3 regions of the Vibrio sp. Vb0937 genome follow, and region 2 is predicted to be linked to each of the others. Evidence: predicted binding sites of a transcription regulator. Region 2 holds the regulator's gene; each other region holds the start of a gene.
The links. The regulator PurR, encoded in region 2, represses purine synthesis genes. The targets are predictions, from matches to a motif close to TNANGNAAACGTTTNCNTNA.

Region 1: R7P67_RS08910 (NupC/NupG family nucleoside CNT transporter) is a predicted target of PurR. The motif match lies at 1,000-1,019, and genes of this name have one in related genera.
Region 3: glpX (class II fructose-bisphosphatase) is a predicted target of PurR. The motif match lies at 804-823, and genes of this name have one in related genera.

What each region holds. Positions count from the first base shown of each region.
Region 1 covers NZ_JAWOTK010000004.1:131,699-141,223, forward strand. Annotated here, with positions in the region: gene R7P67_RS08900 (DUF5363 family protein) at 22-219, shown strand; gene R7P67_RS08905 (TatD family hydrolase) at 206-979, shown strand; gene R7P67_RS08910 (NupC/NupG family nucleoside CNT transporter) at 1,184-2,467, shown strand; gene R7P67_RS08915 (hypothetical protein) at 2,826-2,960, opposite strand; gene deoC (deoxyribose-phosphate aldolase) at 3,051-3,827, shown strand; gene deoA (thymidine phosphorylase) at 3,925-5,253, shown strand; gene R7P67_RS08930 (phosphopentomutase) at 5,322-6,542, shown strand; gene deoD (purine-nucleoside phosphorylase) at 6,686-7,405, shown strand; gene R7P67_RS08940 (YtjB family periplasmic protein) at 7,501-8,106, opposite strand; gene serB (phosphoserine phosphatase) at 8,198-9,178, shown strand; gene R7P67_RS08950 (PilZ domain-containing protein) at 9,242-9,525, opposite strand, start outside.
Region 2 covers NZ_JAWOTK010000003.1:90,844-100,368, forward strand. Annotated here, with positions in the region: gene glgC (glucose-1-phosphate adenylyltransferase) at 1-1,057, shown strand, start outside; gene glgA (glycogen synthase GlgA) at 1,047-2,504, shown strand; gene R7P67_RS07290 (alpha/beta fold hydrolase) at 2,614-3,417, shown strand; gene R7P67_RS07295 (DUF2007 domain-containing protein) at 3,449-3,769, opposite strand; gene R7P67_RS07300 (TVP38/TMEM64 family protein) at 3,790-4,476, opposite strand; gene R7P67_RS07305 (TfoX/Sxy family DNA transformation protein) at 4,591-5,181, opposite strand; cyclic di-GMP riboswitch class I at 5,298-5,387, opposite strand; gene purR (HTH-type transcriptional repressor PurR) at 5,675-6,679, opposite strand; gene torD (molecular chaperone TorD) at 7,148-7,795, opposite strand; gene torR (two-component system response regulator TorR) at 8,062-8,772, shown strand; gene elyC (envelope biogenesis factor ElyC) at 8,844-9,525, opposite strand, start outside.
Region 3 covers NZ_JAWOTK010000010.1:400-4,818, forward strand. Annotated here, with positions in the region: gene rraA (ribonuclease E activity regulator RraA) at 1-159, shown strand, start outside; gene zapB (cell division protein ZapB) at 290-532, opposite strand; gene glpX (class II fructose-bisphosphatase) at 881-1,888, shown strand; gene R7P67_RS14180 (helix-turn-helix transcriptional regulator) at 2,605-3,225, shown strand; gene R7P67_RS14185 (DUF3135 domain-containing protein) at 3,386-3,736, shown strand; gene R7P67_RS14190 (GIY-YIG nuclease family protein) at 3,730-4,023, opposite strand.

The DNA of each region.
Region 1 (9,525 bases), on a different contig from region 2:
GTTTTTATATAAGGATAAGATATGAATTGGTTTAAACGTGGGCTAAAGCGTTACGACAACTGGTGTAAAGATATGGGGTTAACTCCCGATCAGAAACGCAGTTGTGTCCCATATCGAAAAGACCCTGCCCATCAAACTGAAGAGAAGAGTGAAGCCCAACCATCCTCTGATTTTCTGCCCGCAGATACAGATAAAAAGCGTCAAGATGAAGCTCTTTGATACGCACTGCCACTTTGATTTTGATGTGTTTCAAGATGACTTTGCGCATCAACTTGAGCTTGCTCAAACGCAAGGCGTCGCAAGAATTTTGATTCCTTCCGTCGGTCCGCAAAACTGGGCTCGTATTCAAACTTTGGCAGAGCAACATGCCAATTTGTATTATGCGCTCGGCTTTCATCCGTATTTTCTTGAAGATAACGTTGAGCAGCACCTTACAGAGCTAGAAGGCTATCTAAATCAAAAAGGGCCACAGTGCGTGGCAATAGGAGAGTGTGGTTTAGATTTTGCCATTGATGTTGATCCACAGTTGCAAGAAAAGATACTTGAAGTTCAATTTGAGCTGGCTAGACGCTTCGAACTCCCAGTTATTTTACATAGCCGAAAAGCGCACAATCGCCTCATTCAAATGGTGAAAGCGGCGAATCTTCCTAGAGGTGGTGTGCTACACGCTTTTTCTGGGAGTTATCAGCAAGCCATGGAGTGGGTCAAATTAGGTTTTTTTATCGGTGTAGGAGGAACGATTACCTACCCAAGAGCCAAGAAAACACGCGACGCAATTCAAAAATTACCACTCGAAAACCTAGTAATCGAAACAGACGCACCAGATATGCCTATACTTGGATATCAAGGGGAGTCAAATCACCCAGCCAAACTCATTCACGTCTTTAATGAGCTCGTAGAGTTGCATAACGGCCGAAAGCAATCGATTGCCTCTCAACTGTGGAAAAATAGCAATTTTGCTTTCTCGATATGTGAATAAAATCTAAAGATGTGGTTTGAAATCGAAAACGTTTTCCTGCTTATTGTGAATTAACTCACAAAGCTGGTTGAATCAATCATGAATCTTATAGGAAAGTGTGAGGCTGGCATTACTTTAATTGATTCTGCATGAGTATAATTGCCCCCGCTTTATAGCTCCATTTTGTAACACGCCAATAAATAACTTATAAGGAAGTCATAAACTATGAGCCTGTTTATGAGCCTAATCGGTATGGTAGTGCTTCTTGCGATTGCAGTGGCATTTTCTAACAACCGAAAAGCTATCAACTTTAGAACTGTGGGTGGCGCATTCGCTATCCAATTCGCATTAGGTGCATTTGTTCTGTATGTACCTTGGGGCCGTGATCTACTAAACGGTTTCTCTTCAGGTGTTTCTAACGTTATCAACTACGGTAACGATGGTTCATCATTCCTGTTCGGTGGTCTTGTTTCTGACAAGATGTTCGAAGTATTCGGCGGCGGCGGTTTCATCTTCGCATTCCGTGTTCTTCCTACACTGATCTTCTTCTCTGCACTGATTTCAGTTCTTTACTACATTGGCGTTATGCAATGGGTTATCAAGATTCTTGGTGGCGCACTACAAAAAGCGCTAGGCACTTCGCGTGCGGAATCAATGTCAGCTGCAGCTAACATCTTCGTAGGTCAAACTGAGGCACCTCTAGTTGTTCGTCCATTCGTTCCAAAAATGACTCAATCAGAGCTATTCGCGGTAATGTGTGGTGGTCTAGCTTCTGTTGCTGGTGGTGTACTAGCTGGTTACGCATCTATGGGTGTTCCACTAGAGTACCTAGTTGCGGCATCATTCATGGCAGCACCAGGTGGTCTACTGTTCGCTAAAATCCTTCACCCTGAGACTGACCAGCCTCACGAAAGTATCGAAGAAGCGATGGACGGCGGTGACGACAAACCAGTTAACGTAATCGACGCAGCTGCGGGCGGTGCGGCTTCTGGTCTACAACTTGCGCTTAACGTAGGTGCAATGCTAATCGCATTCGTTGGTCTAATCGCGCTAATCAACGGTATGCTAGGTGGCATCGGTGGTTGGTTCGGCATGCCAGAACTAACACTAGAGCTAATTCTAGGTTACGCGTTCTCTCCACTAGCATTCCTAATCGGTGTTCCATGGGCAGAAGCTGTAACAGCTGGTTCATTCATTGGTCAGAAAATCGTAGTGAACGAATTCGTTGCTTACTTGAACTTCACACCATACCTAGGTGAAAACGCTCAAGTAATCGCGGCAACTGGTGAAGTAATGTCTGAGAAGACAACAGCTATCATCTCATTCGCACTATGTGGTTTCGCGAACCTTTCTTCTATTGCGATTCTACTTGGTGGTCTAGGTAGCCTTGCACCAAACCGTCGTAGTGACATCGCTCGCATGGGTGTTAAAGCAGTTCTTGCAGGTACGTTGTCTAACCTTATGGCAGCGACAATTGCAGGCTTCTGCTTAAGCCTTGCAGCACTATAATTAGAATCGGTTCTTAATATATAGACGCCGTTTTACATCATGCCCTGTAGCAAGAGATTGCTGCGGGGCATTTTTCGTTTTTCGGGCTCCAAAATTTCATCGGGTGTTTGCCTTAGTCGAGGTATTACGCAGTCAATGGAATAGGGGCTAGGAAATTTTGAGATACAAACCGTTTGCGCTCCATTTGGTGCTACAGTTTTGCGGTGAAACTCTATAATGTATTAATCACAGGATAGTGGTTAAGCTTGATTCTTAATCACGTAATGAATATTACATAATCGATGGGCAAATGAATTGCCCTGCAATATCAGATCTAATAGGCGTTTTGCTTTGTGATGTGATATTAAAGACACCGCAATCATAGATTGTTGTGCCATAGGCCAAACTGGTACTGTGCGGTGACAAGGATAGCAATTGGCATATGATAAATTTTCGCTGTATATGCCGAGTCTTCAGGGAACCAAGTCCGTTCATTAATAGACTGTTTAGCCATTTACTCACATTGTCTCGACTTGTTGATTATAGTTAAAGACGTGATGTAAGGCTGAGTAGTGAATTTTTTGAATATTGATCGGAGATAGAAATGAGCGATTTAAAAGCAGCAGCGCTACGTGCACTTAAACTTATGGACCTAACTACGTTGAATGATGATGACACTGATGCAAAAGTGATCTCACTATGTCATGACGCGAAAACAGCAGTAGGCAACACAGCTGCAATTTGTATTTACCCTCGCTTTATTCCTATTGCTAAGAAGACACTTCGTGAGCAAGGTACGCCAGAGGTTCGTATTGCAACAGTAACGAACTTCCCACATGGTAACGACGACATTGAAATCGCAGTTGCTGAAACAAAAGCGGCGGTTGCTTACGGTGCAGACGAAGTTGACGTAGTTTTTCCTTACCGCGCGCTAATGGCGGGTGATGAGAAAGTAGGCTTCGAACTAGTTAAGCAATGTAAAGAAGCTTGTGGTGACATTCTTCTTAAAGTGATCATCGAAACAGGTGAACTAAAAGAAGAAGCACTAATCAAGAAAGCATCTCAAATCTGTATTGAAGCAGGTGCTGACTTCATTAAAACTTCAACTGGTAAAGTGCCAGTAAACGCAACACCAGAATACGCTCGCATGATGCTTGAAGTTATTCGCGACATGGGTGTTGCAGAAACTGTTGGTTTCAAACCAGCAGGTGGTGTGCGCACTGCTGAAGACGCAGCAGCATACCTAGCAATGGCTGACGAAATCCTAGGTGACAACTGGGTTGATGCTCGTCACTACCGTTTTGGTGCGTCTAGCCTGCTAACCAACCTACTAAATACATTAGAAGTATCGGACGACGTCGCTGATCCAACAGCGTACTAATTCCAATAATGCGTCTGAACGGTAGCACCTAAACGGGTGCTACCAAACCTCTTCTATCCTACTACAACCATGGCTCAAAAGAGCTTGGGAGGCACTAATGTATTTACCACAAGAAATCATTCGTAAAAAACGTGACGGCGAAGTCCTAACCGCCGACGAAATCAACTTCTTTATTCAAGGCGTAGCGAACAACACGGTATCTGAAGGTCAGATTGCGGCGTTTGCTATGACGATTTTCTTTAATGAAATGACCATGGATGAGCGCATCGCCTTAACGTGTGCAATGCGTGATTCGGGCATGGTTATCGACTGGAGCCACATGAACTTCGGTGGTCCAATTGTCGACAAACACTCAACCGGTGGTGTGGGTGACGTAACTTCTTTAATGCTTGGCCCAATGGTGGCAGCGTGTGGCGGTTTCGTACCTATGATCTCTGGCCGCGGTCTTGGTCATACAGGCGGTACGCTGGATAAACTTGAATCTATCCCTGGTTACAACATTACGCCGAGCAACGATGTTTTTGGTCAAGTAACCAAAGACGCTGGTGTGGCGATCATCGGTCAAACTGGTGACCTTGCTCCTGCGGATAAGCGTGTTTACGCGACTCGTGATATTACCGCAACGGTAGACAATATCTCCCTGATTACGGCGTCGATCCTTTCTAAGAAACTGGCGGCGGGTCTGGAATCGCTAGTGATGGACGTAAAAGTGGGTTCAGGTGCATTTATGCCAACTTACGAAGCGTCTGAAGAGCTAGCAAAATCAATCGTTGCGGTAGCAAACGGTGCTGGCACTAAGACTACGGCAATTCTTACGGACATGAACCAAGTATTGGCGTCTTCAGCGGGTAACGCAGTGGAAGTTCGTGAAGCGGTTCGTTTCTTAACGGGTGAATACCGTAACCCTCGTCTACTTGAAGTGACCATGGCTTCATGTGCTGAAATGTTAGTACTTGGCAAGCTTGCTGAGAACACAGAAGACGCACGCGCAAAACTGATGGAAGTGCTGGATAACGGCAAAGCGGCTGAGTGCTTCGGCAAGATGGTTGCCGGCTTAGGCGGCCCAGCAGACTTCGTAGAAAACTACGACAACTACTTAGAAAAAGCAGAAATCATCAAGCCAGTTTACGCAACAGAAACGGGCATTGTCTCTGCAATGGATACACGTGCTATCGGCATGGCTGTGGTTGCTATGGGTGGTGGTCGTCGAGTTGCTACTGATGAAATCGACTACGCAGTTGGTTTCGACGAGTTCATCCGCCTAGGTGAGGTCGCAGACAGTGATAAACCTCTTGCGGTCATCCACGCTCGCACTGAAGAGCAATGGGAAGAAGCGGCAAAAGCACTGCGCAGTGCAATCAAAGTAGGTGGTGAATACACACCAACTCCAGAGGTTTACCGCCAAATTCGTGCAGAAGATATCTAATAGAACAAGTAATTACACAAGGCCTACTCAACCATAATAAAAAGCCGAGTGGGCCTAAGGAACGAGCAATGAAAAGAGCATTTATTTTAGTACTAGACTCATTCGGTATCGGTGCAACTGCCGATGCTAAAGAATTTGGTGATGTAGGTTCAGACACACTAGGTCACATCGCTGACCAATGTGAAAAAGGCTTAGCAGATAACGACAATCGCCAAGGTGCACTTCGCCTTCCAAATCTATCGAAACTTGGTTTGGCAATGGCGCATAAAGAATCGACAGGTCGCTTCGCACCTGGACTAGACGCAGACGCTGAAATCATTGGTGCATACGGTCATGCAGCAGAGCTTTCTTCAGGTAAAGACACGCCGTCTGGTCACTGGGAAATCGCAGGTGTTCCTGTTCTGTTTGACTGGGGTTACTTCACTGACAAAGCAAACAGCTTCCCGAAAGAATTGACTGACCGCATTCTTGAGCGTGCAGGTCTTGACGGTTTCCTAGGTAACTGTCACGCGTCTGGTACTCAAGTTCTTGACGATCTTGGTGAAGAGCACATGAAGACTGGCAAACCAATCTTCTACACGTCTGCTGACTCTGTATTCCAAATCGCATGTCACGAAGAGACTTTCGGTCTAGACCGTCTACTAGAGCTTTGCCAAATCGCACGTGAAGAGCTAGAAGATTACAACATTGGTCGTGTTATCGCGCGCCCATTCGTTGGTGCTGGTAAAGGTCAATTTGAGCGTACAGGTAACCGTCGTGATCTTTCTGTAGAGCCACCATCAGCAACGGTTCTTCAGAAGCTCGTTGATGAGAAGCAAGGCAACGTGGTTTCTATTGGTAAGATTGCTGATATCTACGCAAACTGCGGCATCACTAAGAAAGTGAAAGCGACAGGTATCCCTGCATTGTTCGAAGCAACGCTAGAGCAAATCAAAGAAGCGGGCGACAACACGATCGTATTCACTAACTTTGTAGACTTCGACTCAGCTTACGGTCACCGTCGTGACGTAGCGGGTTACGCAGCGGCACTTGAGTACTTCGATGGTCGTATCAACGAAGTGCTAGAGATTATGGAAGAAGACGATGTGCTTATCCTAACGGCAGACCACGGCTGTGACCCAACATGGCCAGGCACTGACCATACTCGTGAGCACATCCCAGTATTGGTTTATGGTCAAAAAGTACCAGCTGGTTCTCTTGGCCGCCGCGAAACATTCGCAGATATCGGTCAAACATTGGCAAGTTACTTCGGTACTTCTCCAATGGATTACGGTAAGAACTTCCTATAATTAGTTAGGTTTTTGAAAACTAGGAGCTTGATTGCTCCTAGTTTTATGTTTGCAGTATGTAAATGCTGCTTGTCGGAAATGAGAATACTCTGGCTTATATCGCCTTAAGCGCGGAGCGCTAGAGAAAGGTTAAGGAAAAGAAAATGGCAACTCCACATATCAATGCTGAAATGGGTGCATTTGCAGACGTCGTACTGATGCCTGGTGATCCACTACGTGCAAAATACATCGCAGAGACTTTCCTTGAAGATGTCGTTCAAGTGTGTGACGTTCGTAATATGTTTGGTTACACAGGCACATACAAAGGCCGTAAGATCTCGGTAATGGGCCACGGTATGGGTATCCCATCATGCTCGATTTACGCGACTGAACTAATCAAAGACTTCGGCGTGAAGAAAATCATCCGTGTTGGCAGCTGTGGCGCAGTGAATGAAGACATCAAAGTGCGTGATGTTGTGATCGGCATGGGTGCATGTACTGACTCTAAAGTGAACCGTATCCGCTTTAAAGGTCATGACTTCGCGGCAATCGCAGACTACAACATGGTTCGTGCGGCAGAAGACGCTGCAAAAGCTCGCGGTATTGACGTTAAAGTTGGTAACCTATTCTCAGCAGAGCTTTTCTACACGCCAGATCCAGAAATGTTCGATGTAATGGACAAGTACGGCATTGTTGGTGTTGAAATGGAAGCGGCTGGTATTTACGGTGTTGCGGCAGAATACGGTGCAAAAGCTCTGACAATCTGTACGGTTTCTGATCATATCAAGACTGGCGAACAGACTACATCTGACGAGCGTCAAACGACATTCAACGACATGATGCTAATCGCACTAGATTCAGTATTGCTTGGTGACGAAGAGTAAGCGACGAAGAGTCATTCTATTTTTCGCTCTCAAGAGCTAAAAAAACAGCCCACACATTGCGGGCTGTTTTTATATGAGTTGTTAGCGCTACCTAGTTACTTGGTTAGCAGCAGGTTTGGCGCTTTTTTACGACGTATCGGTTGTCGACGTAAAATCAAGATGAACAACATACCACAGACAAAGCTCATTAAGACCATCATGTACATATAACGATCGCTCTTGCGATAGTGGTGGTCAGAAATAGCCGTCACCCGGCCCGTCTCAAAAGTCACGCGAACAAAACCGATAAGCGCACCATCTGCAAAAACTGGTTCAACCAACTGCTGGCGACCAATGGAAGCTGTTGCCAAAGGCGTATCCAGGCCAAGAACTTCGCGTACCGATAATGCCTCTTCACTAGACGCTAAACGTACACCCTGTGCATCGTAGATTGTTGCATCAAACACTAAACGGTCTTGTGCTAGTTGGTTTGTTAGCTGAAGTAATCGTTCTTGATCTTTAGTTAAAATCATCTCACTGGCAGAAAGAGACGCCTGTGAAATCAAAACTTTGGTGAGTGTTTCAAGCTGTTGTGCTTGAATTTTCTCATTACCCTTACTGATCACAACACTGTTTTTTATTGTGATAAACAACATCACACACAGTAGGATTAGTGCCAGAATTCTTAGGGCATTCCTTACTGAGAACAAAGATTCACTCATGCTCTTTACTCATCCATTTAAAATAAAACAAAGACTTGCCTTTTTAGTTTGTTGAGGTAACGTTTTAGCAAAGTCATAAGGGATTATATACATGGACGCGTCAAAAAGCTTGCCTATCAGAAAACATACGACACTTTTAAAACGATTACCCGAGACTCGATTTGCCTCCCAATTAGATAAAGCAAAAGCAAACTGGATCGTATTTGCTGAGTACCTTTCGCCAAGTCACTTCGAAGACATTGATTTCTTCACCGGCTTTTACAACCCAATACTAGAAACGTGGAAAGTTGGCCAATATGAAGTAGCCCTGATGGCCGGAGAGTTGACTCCTCAACATGAAACGATCTTACAAAGTCTCAACCTAGATTACGCCTCGCTTAATGAAGTGCCCGATCTATCAACCCAAGGGTTGATTGTATTTGATATGGATTCAACGGCGATCCAGATAGAGTGTATTGATGAAATCGCGAAACTGGCAGGAGTAGGGGATGAGGTCGCTGAAGTCACTGAACGTGCCATGCAAGGTGAGCTGGATTTTGAGCAAAGTTTACGTCAGCGAGTTGGTAAGCTCAAAGGTGCCGATGAATCAATTCTTGAACAAGTTCGTGCCCAGTTACCATTCATGCCGGACTTTGAAGCGCTAATTGCGACGTTGAAAGCCTTGGGCTGGAAAACAGCGATTGCCTCCGGTGGTTTTACTTACTTCTCTGATTACATCAAAGATAAAGTCGACTTAGACTTTGCTCGCTCCAATCAATTAGAAATTATTGACGGCAAACTCACGGGTAAAGTACTTGGCGATGTGGTAACGGCGCAGATGAAGTCTGACATTCTAGTGGAACTGGCGGATGAATATGAAATTGAGCAGCACAACACGGTTGCTGTCGGTGATGGCGCTAATGATCTTGTGATGATGTCGGTGGCAGGATTAGGGATTGCGTATCACGCAAAACCAAAAGTGGAAGCTCAAGCGCAATCAGCGATTCGCTTTGCAGGGTTGGGCGGTGTGCTCTGTATTTTATCTGGCGCATTGGTGAAGCAGCAAAAGGTCAGCTGGAAAGCTAAACCTTAACCATCCATTCAAAAACACCGCCAGAAAGGCGGTGTTTTTTTTCAATTTGGTATGACTTTGAATTTACTCGGTTAACTCCAATCTAATTACAACCTCTTCAGTAATGTCTTCAAATTCACTGTAACCAACGAGCGCTGTTAACTCTTTTTCTAACTTGCTCGCTTGATGTACGCCAAATTGGGTTAAGTCACTTAAATCTTGTTGCAGTAATGATGTCATCGGATCGAAAATTGGCGCAGTAGAAAGGCGAATCACGTAAAAGTCACCCATCATTCGGGCTTTCTTTATAAATTGAATCCGCTCTTTTACGCTGTTGAACTCTTGATGAAGCTTTGACTCAATGCCTG
Region 2 (9,525 bases):
CGTCCTAACCCAATTTAAATCTCAATCTTTATTCCATCACTTAAAAAAGGGGTGGAACATCAACGGCATTACAGACCGCTTTATCGATCCTATTCCCGCTCAAATGCGTACTGGTAAACGTTGGTACGAAGGGACGGCGGACGCGATCTATCAAAACCTGCGTTTTATGGAATTAGAGGAACCAGAGCAAGTTTGTATTTTTGGCTCTGACCATATCTATAAGATGGATATCAAACAAATGCTGAACTTTCACTCAGAAAAGCAGGCTTCTCTGACGGTATCTGCATTGCGCATGCCACTAAAAGAGGCGTCGCAATTTGGGGTTATCGAAGTGGATAGTGAAGGTCGTATGATTGGCTTTGAAGAAAAACCAGCAAATCCGAAGTCGATTCCTGGTGACCCTGATTACGCTTTAGTTTCAATGGGTAACTATGTTTTTGAAGCTCAGGTACTGTTCTCAGAGTTGGTCGAAGATGCGGATAATGAAGCTTCATCACATGATTTTGGAAAGGACATCATTCCAAAGATGTTCCCTAGAGGTGATGTGTTCGTGTATGACTTCAGTACCAACAAAATCAGTGGCGAAAAAGAAGAGGTGTACTGGCGTGATGTCGGAACTATTGATGCGTACTGGCAAGCGCATATGGATCTGCTAGAAAAAGATGCTCCATTTTCGCTGTACAACCGTAAATGGCCATTGCACACCTACTACCCACCATTGCCACCTGCGACATTTACCGACTCTGATAATGGTCGTGTGCAGATAATCGATAGTTTAGTGTGTAATGGCAGCTATGTTAGAGGCTCAAGAATCGAAAAGTCGGTGCTTGGTTTTCGCAGTAATATTGCTTCTGCTTGCGATATCAGCGAATGTATACTTCTTGGTGACGTAAAAATTGGCGAAGGCTGTGTTTTACGTCGTGTGATTGTCGACAAGGATGCCGATATTGCTCCTGGTACTCAGATTGGTGTGAATCTTCAAGAAGATAAAAAACACTTCCACGTGTCTGAGGAGGGCATTGTTGTTATTCCGAAAGGAGCTCGAGTTGGCTACTAACAACTTATCTATTCTGTTTGTAGCTTCTGAGGTTGAAGGCCTCATTAAAAGTGGTGGCTTGGCAGATGTTGCCAAGGCACTACCGGAAGCCCTTCAAAACCTACAGCAAGACGTAAGAATTACCATCCCTGCGTACAGCAGTATTGATAAACTCGCAGACGCAGAAGTTGTATTAGAAACAGAATTAACATCATGGCCGCATACGGAGTATCGAGTTTTGCGGCTCATGTTAGGTCAAAATCCTGTTTACCTGATTGATTGTCCGCCGTATTTCAATCGACCATCAATGTATGCGGAGAACAACCAAGCGTATACTGATAACGGCGAGCGCTTTGCGTTTTTTAGTGCAGCATGTCTCGATATGTTACCCAAGCTCGCCTTTCAACCTAATATCATACACGCGAACGATTGGCACACAGGTCTTGTTCCATTTTTGCTCAAGCACAGGTATGGCAATGATCCGTTTTTTGCTCATACTAAAAGCGTCATTTCAATTCACAATGCGGTCTTTAAAGGCGTATTTAGTTATGAAGACGTGCAGTGTTTGCCAGAGTTTCATTGTAGAAACGTTCCCGATGCTGCGGTGAGTGCAACGCATATTACGATGCTTAAAGCTGGTGTAATGAATGCAGATAAGATAAACGCGGTTAGCCCTACGTACGCAGAGGAACTAAAAACAGAGCTTGGCAGTCACGGCATGGCTTGGGAGTTTCAGCAACGTGCGCAGGACTTAGTCGGCATCTTGAATGGTTGTGATTACAGCGCTTGGAATCCGGAAACTGATACCTACTTGCCGGTTAATTACTGCGCCGACCAGCAAAGTATGTCGCAAGGGAAGAAAGCTTGTAAAAAAGCATTACAACAACGACTAAATTTGCCCGAAAAAAATGTAGCTATGTTCGGTATGGTTTGTCGGTTGACCCAGCAGAAAGGCGTTCATTACTTGTTGCCTGCTTTGGCCGATTTTTTGAAGCACGATGTTCAGCTAGTTGTCGTTGGGACCGGAGACCCTGTTCTTGCCGCTCAGTTACGAGAGGTTGCCGCGCAGTTTTCTAGCAAATTTGCCTTTGTAGAAGCGTATGACAATGAACTTGCGCATATCGTTGAAGCTGGTTCTGACTTCTTCTTGATGCCTTCTGAGTTTGAACCATGTGGCTTAAACCAAATCTATAGTATGGCTTATGGGACATTACCGATAGTACGCGGTGTTGGTGGCTTAAAGGACAGCGTTAGCGATTATGATGTAAACCCATCTGAAGCAACGGGGTTTGTTTTTTTCGAACCGACACCGCAGGCATTGTTGTTAACGATGCTAAGGGCACTGTTGCTCTACGCTCAAAACGAGCCTGAAGTGAATAAAGTACAGTTGCACGCGATGCAACAAGACTTTTGTTGGCAAAAGGCCGCAGAATCTTATTTGCAGCTTTACCACTCAGCGTTAGTTTGACTTAAAATTGTAACGAAAGGCACCGAATGAGGTGCCTTTATTATCTTGAGTAAGGGGAGTGTGGTAGGATGGCTTTTTACTTAATAGCACGATCTTTTTGATACTGAATATGACCCAGCCGCTACTTTTTCATAAAACTTATTTGCACCCTACTAGTCATGAGTGGGTTGTATTTGTGCACGGTGCTGGTGGTAGCTCTTCTATTTGGTTCAAGCAAATTAAAGCTTACAAGCAACACTTTAACTTATTGCTGATCGATTTAAGAGGTCATGGAAAGTCAAATCAGTTACTTAAAGAGCTCATTGCTAGCCGTTATACCTTTACGGAAGTTACCCAAGATATTTTGAAAGTGTTGGACCATTTAAAGATCCAATCCGCTCATTTTGTCGGTATGTCGCTTGGTACAATTATTGTTCGAAACCTTGCTGAATTGTCATCGGAGCGCGTACGTTCGATGGTGCTCGGCGGTGCTGTCACAAGGCTTAACACTCGTTCTCAGATATTGGTGAAATTAGGTAATTTTTGTAAGCATATCCTGCCGTACATGTGGCTCTACAAACTGTTCGCTTATATTGTTATGCCTCAAAGAAGCCAACGAGAATCTCGCCACCTTTTTATTCGCGAAGCCAAGAAGCTTTGCCAAAAAGAATTTAAACGTTGGTTTATTCTTGCCGCTGATGTAAATCCGTTAATGAAATATTTTAAAGATCGAGAGTTACCCATTCCGACTCTTTACTTAATGGGCGACAGGGATTACATGTTTATTAAACCTGTCAAAGAAATGGTTGCAGCACATAAGCTCAGCATTCTACGAGAAATCCCGAATTGTGGTCATGTATGCAATGTAGAGCGTCCAGAAGACTTCAATCAACACTCCATCGAGTTTATTAAACAGCAAGCTGTATGTGCTTAAAACTGAGTGCATCCACTGAATAGGAGAGCCGCTATAGCTCTCCTAGTTGATATCCACATTGCCAACATGCACCAAATTGCCCTTCGTTTATTTCATGACATTTTGGGCATTGCCAATCTTGATACTCATGCCTATCGGATTGTTTTCGATATGCTTTTACTATTTCTTCAGCTTTCATCTTTTGTGCCGTGTCAAAAAGCCACACATAAGGATCGGTATCATCACCAAACGGCAGTTCTCCTTTTAAGCCGAAAATACCTTCTCCGCGAACTTCACAGTAAATTTGTTCCACTTTAAGCAGCTCACATACAATGTGTGCTTCTGCTGGGTTTTTAGCGATAAATATTTTCATCAAAATACCCACTTCACCAATTACGAGTTTTGCTGACTTGGTGTCGGCCTTACTTTATTCATAACCCATTTAGTGATGATTGGAAATAGTCCCAATAGCGCAAAAGACGCTAATACTGCGGGTGAAACAATGCCCGATAGGCTTTCAATTGTTGCTAATTGAGTACCTGCATTCAGATATACGGCTGTGCCTGGCAGCATACCTATTTGGCTAGTGAGATAAAATCGACCTACAGACATCGGTGTTAAGCCCATCAGTAAGTTGATTAGAAAGAAAGGGAATACAGGGATTAGACGCAAGGAAAATAGATAAAAAGCTCCGTCTTTTTCGACACCTTGATTAATTGCGTTGAGTTTATTTCCGAATTTGTTTTGTACCCAGTCACGCAATAAGTATCGGCTGCTCAAGAAGGCCAGTGTTGCCCCCATAGTGCTAGCGAAAGAAACCAGTAGCAAGCTTGTCCAAAAACCAAATAAGGCTGCACCAAGTAAGGTGACTACTGCCGCTCCTGGGATAGAAAAAGCGGTAATTGCAATGTAGGTAAAAAAGTAAATCGCAGCCGAGAATACAAAATTCTGATCGATGTATGTAGTTAGTGCTTCTTGTTGGGCTTTTGCATTCTCTAAGGTTAAATACTGGCCAAAGTTAATACCTAAAAAGACGATAGCCGCTAGTAGGATGAGACCTAATATCAGTTTCTTATTCATAATTTTGATTCCAATTTGGGATATATGTAATAAGACAGTAGGAAAACCGAAAAAATTTCACAAAAAAACCGCAGATTAGACTGCGGTTTTACAAGATAGTTTTTAGGCCGACTTTTATTGGAGGCCGTTCATCAACTCATCTCGGCGAGCTTGAGGTACCACACTCCAATGAGTGCCGTTGATAGCACCTTCTAGTGCCCATAGCAACTCAATGTTGACGGTTGCAGAGTGCGTATCTCTTATCGCTTTATAGGCGTTAAGCGCACCTTCCTCTTCAAGCTTCTCTACGGATTCGATGCCGGCTTTTTTTAGCATGCGCTCGGTAGCCAGTCGTAAGTTAGGCAAATCTTTCAAACGGTTAGGCTTTGTACTTGCTTGCTGTTCTTTCTCAAGCTTTGCCTTTTTCAATGATTGATTCGCTACTTCGATTAAGCGTTCGCTTGATTCCCATAAATCGCTGGAAATAGCGTAGTACTTTGTAACGACTGGAAAGCCACGTTTTTTATAAACGTAAGGCTTTAGCCCTTGTTTCTCGAAGTCAGATGAAGTTTTTTGGTCTGCTCTGATATGAAGCTGATTGTTTACCACTAGTGCAAACATTGTTTCATCAGCGAATAGTCCGAAGCCACCAAACATTGAGCGCGACTTGATATTACCAAGTGCCTCAAATAGCTTCATAGAGTCTTTGAGTATCGGTTTATCCATGTTTTGTTATCTCGGTGTAATTAATATTACGCCACCAAAAGTCAGGTCCGAGAGAGTAGCAAACATGCGTAAAAACAATGTCATTACAGAGTAAAGTCATTGCTTACACACTTGCCATCGGTAACCCCGCTACCTTCCATATCGTAATATGGTTCAGGCCGGAGGCTTTGCGTCCCACTCTTTCGAATGGTTTGCCCTGTGCGTGACACAATGAGCATACTTCTTATATTGAATTAACATCACGGTTTAGCGTTAAAAGTGTGATTTCGGTTCAATAAAAATGATAGATTGAATGCTCTATTTTGCATATGGAAAGGTGCAAATTGGCCTTTGAAAAGGAGTTCTTAATATATATTACATTTATATAAAACAGGGAGTTAACGTTAGTCAATTGTTATTAGAGTGGTGTGAAGTATTAGAGAATGCTTAATTTTTCCAAAAAAATAAGCGCCCCTGTAGAGCGCTTATTTAACACGGTTAAATACAGTGAAATTTAGTTCATTTTTTTCACAGTATTTCGAATTACAAGCTCAGGTTGCATTTCGAAAATTCGTTTTTCGTGTTCTTTATCTTTGATACGCTCAAGTAGAATTTCGAATGCATTTTTACCAACACGACGTTTAGGTTGGTGGATAGTCGTTAGCGGTGGAGAGAAGTATTCCGCAAGCTCTATGTTGTCGTAGCCGATCACTGAAATATCTTCAGGAATTTTGATCCCGTTTTGTTGCAAGCGGCTCATTAGGCCTAGAGCCATTGTGTCGTTAAAACAGAATACCGCCGTCGGGCGCTTGTCCATTGCGGTAATTTTATCTGCAACTAATACGGCCGTATCACATTCAAAGTTACCTTCAAGGATCCAGTCTTCATTTACAGCTAGGTTCGCTTCGCTCATTGCGCGACGGAAACCTGCAATGCGCTCTTGGCAAGCAAGCTTTTCAAAATGACCGCTTAGACAAGCGATATCCGTATGACCATTGTCAATCAGATGTTTGGTCGCAATGTAGCCACCTTCTTCTGAGTTATCCATGATTTTGTCTGCTTGCGAGCTCTCTGGGCCCCAATCCATGACCACTTTAGGAATGTCCGCATGACGGTCAAGCATCTCTTTTAGTTCTTCGGTTAAGTCAGAACACATCACTAGGATGCCATCAACGCGCTTTTCAGCCAGCATACGAATGTAATCGCGTTGTTTTTCGTAAATCCCGCCTGTGTTACATAAAATCAGAGTATAGCCTTGGCGGTAACAGTAGCTCTCAACGCCATCAATCACTTCTGAGAAAAATAGGTTAGTTGATTGAGTTACTAACATGCCAATCGTACGAGTTGAGTTGCATTTTAGGCTGCGTGCAACGGCACTTGGCGCGTAATTCAGCTCGTCAACGGCTTTCATTACTTTTTCTTGCGTTGCTTCTGCAACGAAACGCGTTTTATTGATAACGTGCGAAACTGTCGTAGTGGAAACGCCGGCTAAGCGAGCAACGTCTTTTATCGTGGCCATAAATGGTGTCCTGTATCGAGCTACTGAAATATGTCGTATTGGATGTACCTGATGCTCTAATGGTTTCACACCTAGCAATATAAAATTGGCGCTAAGTGTCTCGGCAGCGGTTGATCCAAGTGCGACAAAAGGGTACGTAGCAGCATCGGTCGATGAATTTTATCTTTTTTCTATCTGATGAGAAATTGCCATCAACCTGTTAAGAAAACACAAAAACCGCTATATTTCAGCGGTTTACATATAAATCATATTTAATCGTTTGCGCTCACATTTTAGCCCTATGTGGACTGACTAGCAATGTTTTCAGCAAGAGATTTGTGTATTTGAAGTCACATTTTGACTGCTAAATAACCAAGCGTCTTTGCGCTAAGTTAAGGCAAACGAATATTATACCCAAGTTACTTACAATTGGTCACTTTCAGGCATACAGGAAGCCCGATAGGCAGGCTCCCTAAAAATAGGCGGCAATTATTCACCAAGAAGGTAGGCGCTGTCTAGTTTACAAAATGCAACTAATAGTTTCGCGACACTCGAGTAAAATCCAAATTCGTCGAATTTTTTACATTTGTCTGAAAACTGAGGTAACCAAGACATCAATTGTTGCTGGATAAAGTCGTTTTGTTTAACGAAGGCTTCTTCCATGTGTTTTTCTTGTTCAAGCTCGTTTGAGCGGATAATCATGTTCCCGAGAAAGTCGAGCTCAACGGCTAAGTGATCCGCAGGTTCCTTTAGGTTTTCGTCTACTTGAACGCCAAATTCAGCCATCAACTTTTCCATTTCCTCAGCTGGCTTGTCATTCAGTAAACCTGATTCACCAATGTACATGGATGCGTAAGGAAGAGCGCCGTATTTTTCTGTCTTCAAAAACAGTTCACAAAAGTCAGCTGCAAGCTCTAGTTGTGCATCTTCACGATCTTGTAACCGATTCAATGCATCAACTAGGCTATCAACGGCTGGTTTTAGCGACTCATTTTCACCTAAACCTGCGAGAAAACTGCGAATTTCAACACTGTGATAGGCTTCCAATTCTTTCTCTGTTAGTTCTTTTGCGAACAAGCTCGAAAACCACCAGTAAATTTCAGCGCGTTTTTCATTAAAAGCTTTCACTTCTTGCATTTTGGGCTCCTGAATGATGCTTCAAGTCATGCATCACAAAGTCAATTAGGGATATCCCCTAAGTGTAATCAATTAAAATGAATAGCAGTAACTATAATTGTTATGTTTTATGGTCAAAAATGACCGTTTATTAATAGCAATGGGTAAGCTTGTTTTGAATCAATAAAAACGCTAAATCTTGCGTTTTAATGTATCTATGACTAGAAATGTTACTAGTTATGAATAGAATACGTCTTGGATAATAAGAAGACAGAAAAGTGGTGTAAATGAGCTATCACGTATTAGTCGTAGAAGATGATGTTGTAACTCGTAGTAAGCTTGCGGGATATTTCCAAAATGAGGGCTACCAAGTCAGCGAAGCAGAGAGTGGCGCGGAAATGCGTGAAGTTTTGCAAGCGGGCGATGTAGACCTGATCATGCTGGATATTAACCTGCCTGGTGAAGACGGCCTGATGCTTACTCGTGAGTTACGTAGCCAATCGGATATTGGTATCATATTAGTAACAGGACGCACGGATAGCATTGATAAAATCGTAGGCCTAGAAATGGGTGCTGACGATTATGTGACAAAACCTTTTGAACTGAGAGAGCTGTTAGTTCGCGTTAAAAACTTGCTGTGGCGTATTTCAGCAGCGCGCAGTGGCAGCTCGAAAGCGAATGAAACCAGTGAAGAGCACATTGTGCGCTTTGGGGAGTGGACATTCGACATTCAACGTCGCGCACTTAGCCGCAACGGTGAGCCAGTAAAACTAACTAAAGCAGAGTATGAACTTTTGGTGGCATTATCGTCTTACCCTAACCAGGTGTTAAGTCGTGAGCGTATTTTGAACATGATCAGCCATCGAGTGGATGCGCCGAATGACCGCACCATTGATGTTCTTATTCGACGTATGCGCGCAAAAATGGAGTTCGATCCTAAGAACCCACAGATTTTTGTAACGGTGCACGGCGAAGGCTATATGTTTGCTGGTGACTAGTTTGAACATAACTCAATCGTAAAAAGAAAAGGAGAGCTTCGGCTCTCCTTTTTTGTGGCTTCAAGATAATACTAGTTTGCTTCAACCATTGGTGTTTGCCCGACAGTATCACGCAACCTTTGCCAAATACTGCCCAAGTACTCATGCCAATAAAGCTCTGTTTGTTCTAAGTAACGCGCTTTAGGTGAGTATTTATCCCAAGGTTGACTTATCTCGCTAATAGCTAAGAAGTTGGTCGGGGCTGGGATTGGTTTAATGCCTGCTGCGTTGAACTCATACAATGCACGGCTCATGTGACTCGCAGAAGTGACTAACACAATCTCCTTTTGTTGAACGAATGCAGCCGCTTGACGCGCCTCTTCCCACGTATCTTTCGCATCTTCTAATAAAATGATATCGGATTTCGCGACTCCCAACGCAAGGGCAACGTTCGCCATCATTCGCGCGTGGCTAATTTCAGATCCGCCAGCATAGCCGGATAAGATTAATTTCGCGCCTGGATACATTCTTAAAATACGAATGCCCTCAGTTAAGCGCATTAATGCTGCACGGCTTAACTGCGAGGTGGGTGGAATCTCGTCATCGATAACATGACCATTCCCTAAAACCATCACGTAGTCGATGGTGCCAGAAACTGGCAAAAAGGCTTTATGCTCTCGCTCTAACGGCATAAGAAGCTTGGTTGAAACAGGTTGGAAGGCAACAAGAAAAATGCCAACAAAAGAGAATAGAACAACGAAGCAGCCAGTTTTA
Region 3 (4,419 bases), on a different contig from region 2:
GTTGGAGCGACCAGCCAGGGTATTGGCGAATTGGATGTACCAGTCAACTTTGGCGGCGTCAGCTTCTTACCTGAAGATTATATTTATGCTGATAGCACCGGAATTATCCTGTCGCCTGAACCATTGAATATTGATTTAGAGTTGGATGAAGAAGCATAGCGAGTCTTAGGTGTCTAAGTTATAGGGTCTTCTCTTAGCTATCAGCGCCTTGTCTTAACATTTTCTACTTCCCTAAAACACAAACACCCGCTTAGCGCGGGTGTTTTTAATTTGGAATGAAGAAGCTGAATTATTCCACTTCGTCCATTTTGCCAAGTAGTGCACGAATGCGCTCTTGCCATTGTGCGTGCTCTTGCTGTGCTTGTTGTGCTTTTTGCTCTAGCTCTTCACGTTGAGAGCGAAGCTCGTTAGCTTCTTCCGCAAGTTTAGCTTTATCTTCTTTCAGCTCTTCGACTTCCATCTGAAGAAGAGTGATTGTGTCAACTGCAGTTTGAATTTTAGATTCTAGTTGTTCTAGTACTTCAAAAGACATCTTGGCCTACCTATGTTATTCCGTTGGGACGATGTGCGAGATTGATGCACACCTAACCTATATAAGGTTCATTCTACTCAGCGTCGCGATGAGAAACACTCACTATATTCGATATTTTGCATCATTCGGTCAAAAAATCAGCGCAATCTCACTAAACGCTGACTTTTCTTGTCGCCGAAGCATTTTTGAGCAAGGATTTTGCGTCCCGCTACTCTGAAAATCGCCCTAAGTATTGATCAAATTCAAGTTAGATAAAGTAAAAGCCTCGCAAAAAGGCAAACGTTTACTCGACCTTGTGATAGAATCGCCGCGCAAATTCTTCTTCCCTCTTGCTTACTTGGAGACATCATGAAACGCGATTTAGCAATGGCATTTTCCCGTGTGACTGAAGGTGCAGCTCTGGCTGGTTACAAATGGCTTGGCCGTGGCGATAAAAACGCAGCCGATGGCGCAGCTGTTGAAGTTATGCGCACGCTACTGAACAAAACAGATATCAGTGGTGAAATTGTCATTGGTGAAGGTGAAATCGATGATGCGCCAATGCTGTACATTGGTGAGCAAGTGGGTATTGGTGGTGATGAAGTAGATATTGCAGTCGACCCGATTGAAGGAACGCGTATGACGGCAATGGGACAATCGAACGCACTAGCCGTACTTGCCGCAGGTGAGAAAGGCAGCTTTCTTAAAGCGCCAGATATGTACATGGAAAAACTGGTTGTTGGCCCTGGTGCAAAAGGCGTAATTGACTTAGAAAAGCCGTTAAAAGAAAACCTAGAGAACGTAGCAAAAGCCCTGAACAAGCCACTTGATACCCTAGTCGTTATTACCCTTGCGAAACCTCGCCACGATAACGTTATTGCAGAAATGCAAGCAATGGGCGTACGTGTCTTTGCGGTGCCTGATGGTGACGTGGCTGCCTCTATTCTGACTTGTATGCCAGACAGTGAAGTGGACATGATGTACTGTATTGGTGGCGCGCCAGAAGGGGTAGTATCAGCAGCGGTAATTCGAGCGCTAGACGGTGATATGCACGGTCGCCTGCTTCCTCGTCACGAAGTAAAAGGCGATACTGAAGAAAACCGCATTTACGGTGCAGATGAACTAAAACGCTGCGATGAAATGGGCGTAAAAGCGAATGTTGTCCTCAAAATGGAAGACATGGCTCGTAGCGACAATGTGGTATTTTCAGCTACAGGCATCACTAAAGGTGACTTGCTGGAAGGTATCTCTCGTCAAGGCAATATTGCAACCACAGAAACGCTGCTCGTGCGCGGTCGATGCCGAACTATTCGCCGCATTAAGTCGACTCACTACCTAGATCGTAAAGATCCAGAAGTACGCGATATTATTCTTTAAGCATTTCTCGAGGCTCTCGCTCAGTCTGAGCTTGAGCCTTTCTTTCCGCACAACGGGCAATAGATTCTGAATCACTCTCGTTCCTCGATGTTCAGAATGACGGTGACTTTAATAAGCTCTAAATCAAAAGAACTCGTCATTCTAGCAAGCTCCAGCGAGACTAAGAATCTAGTAGTAACAAGCTCCTATTCTTGCCTGGTCACCTTAACCACTACTCAACCAAAAGATAGATTCTGAATCACCTCATTCCTCGTTGTTCAGAATGACGGAGACTTTAATAAGCTCTAAATCAAAAAAACTCGTCATTCTAGCGAACTCCAGCGAGACTAAGAATCTGGTAACAGCAAACTCCGATTCTTTCCCGCTCACCTTAGCCACTGCTCAACCAAAAGATAGATTCTGAATAACCTCGTCCCTCGCCGTTCAGAGTGACGGTTACCATAGCAAGCTCTAAATCAAAAGAACTCGTCATTCTAGCGAGCCCCAGCGAGACTAAGAATCTAGTAGTAACAAGCTCCTATTCTTGCCTGGTCACCTTAACCACTACTCAACCAAAAGATAGATTCTGAATCACCTCGTTCCTCGCTGTTCAGAATGACGACATATATTAGCTCATATGAACATAGCCCCTACAAATCCACACTCAAATTAAGTCAACACTTTTCTTTACTAACCCTATCGCGCATAATATGTACTGACGTATAAATGGTGGGTATATGAAGACCGTAGATAGGATATTGCAAATCGTTAAGCGTGATGGCTCCGTCACTGCAAAACAACTCTCTTCTGAGCTAGGTATGACAACCATGGGGGCTCGTCAGCACCTACAAAGTTTAGAAGATGATGGCATTCTTTCTATCCATGACGTAAAAGTGAAAGTTGGTCGCCCTGCTCGTCATTGGTCTCTCACTCAAAAAGGTCATGAGCAATTTGCTGACCGTCACGGTGAGTTGACCATTCAGTTTATAGAAGCTGTCGAACATATCTTTGGCAAAGATGGACTGGAAAAAGTCACATCAGAGAGGGAAAAACTCACGTTACAAAGTTATCGTCAGCACCTTGAGCAATGCGACTCTCTGCAAAGCAAACTAGAAACACTCGTCACATTAAGAGAGCAAGAAGGCTATATGGCTGAACTCGAGCAAGATGAGAACGGATTTATTTTAATCGAAAATCACTGTCCGATTTGTAAAGCCGCAACTCGCTGCCCAAGCTTGTGCCAATCAGAATTGAGTGTCTTTCAGTCTTTACTTGGACATGACACCAAAGTAGAGCGTACCGAACACATCATTAGCGGCCAAAGACGCTGCGTTTACCGCATCCAACAACTGCAGTAACCACCACAACCAAACATCGACATGCCGCACTTATTCAATCTCCAGCTTGAAAGCTTCTCTTATAAGTGAGACGGCTGAAGAATTCATCCTCTCTCCTCTTTCTAGTGGTATAGGCTTTTAGTAACTAAAGGCAATTTCCATAAGGATTTGGAGAGCATCGATGTCTACTCTACGTCATATCCCACCCCAAACGCTTCCTCCATTCGATGAAATGGTTCGAATGGCAGAGCGAGACCCAGAAGCTTTTGAGCAATTTCGTCATGAGATGGCGAAAGAGATGATCGAAAGCGCATCAGAAGATATGAAAGAAAGATTGTGGGCTCAACAAAGCCACATTGATAGAGTCATCAGCACGTGTAAAAACCCTCATCACACCAATGTGGTATTGATGAACGAGTTGCAAAAACAGGTCGTAAAGTTCAAAGCAGCGCTAGAAGGGGAAGCGGCACCGACACAAAAAGCGGATGTGGTTAGCTTAAATGCGTTTAAAGATAGGAATGACTTTTACTGATACTCAGTAGATAGATCGAGAAAGTTAGGGTTCGTTTCTCTTACCAAGGCTAACTTCCACTCACGCTTCCACTGCTTGAGCTGCTTTTCTCGGTTGATAGCATTAGCCATATCGTCGAATAACTCAAAGTAAACGAGCTTATGAACGTTGTATTTCTTAGTAAATCCTTCCACTACTCCATTTTTATGTTGCCATATTCTTTGGGGCAGCTGACTGGTAACACCTATGTAGAGAACGGCGTTGTTATTTGACGTTAGGATATAAACGCAAGGTGTCTTATCGATGATTCATTCTCCTTCATTATTCGCTGTTACTTTTCCATTGTAATTCTCGAGCTCAGTCAGTTTATTTCAAACTCGGAGCACTCTGTGCGTAGATTCTGAATCACACTCGTCCCTCGCTGTTCAGAATGACGATGACTTTAACAACCTCTAAACCAAAGGGGAGCGTCATTCTAGCGAGCCTTGGCGAGACTAAGAATCTCATAACAGCAAGCTCCTATTCTTTCGCACTCACCTTGGCCACTGCGCAATCGGACGATAGATTCTGAACAACACTCGTTCCTCGTTGTTCAGAATGACGATGACTTTAAGAGCCTCTAGATCAAAAGAGTCCGTCATTCTAGCGAGCCGCAGCGAAACTAAGAATCTGGTATCAGCAAGCTCCTATTCTTTCCCGCTCAG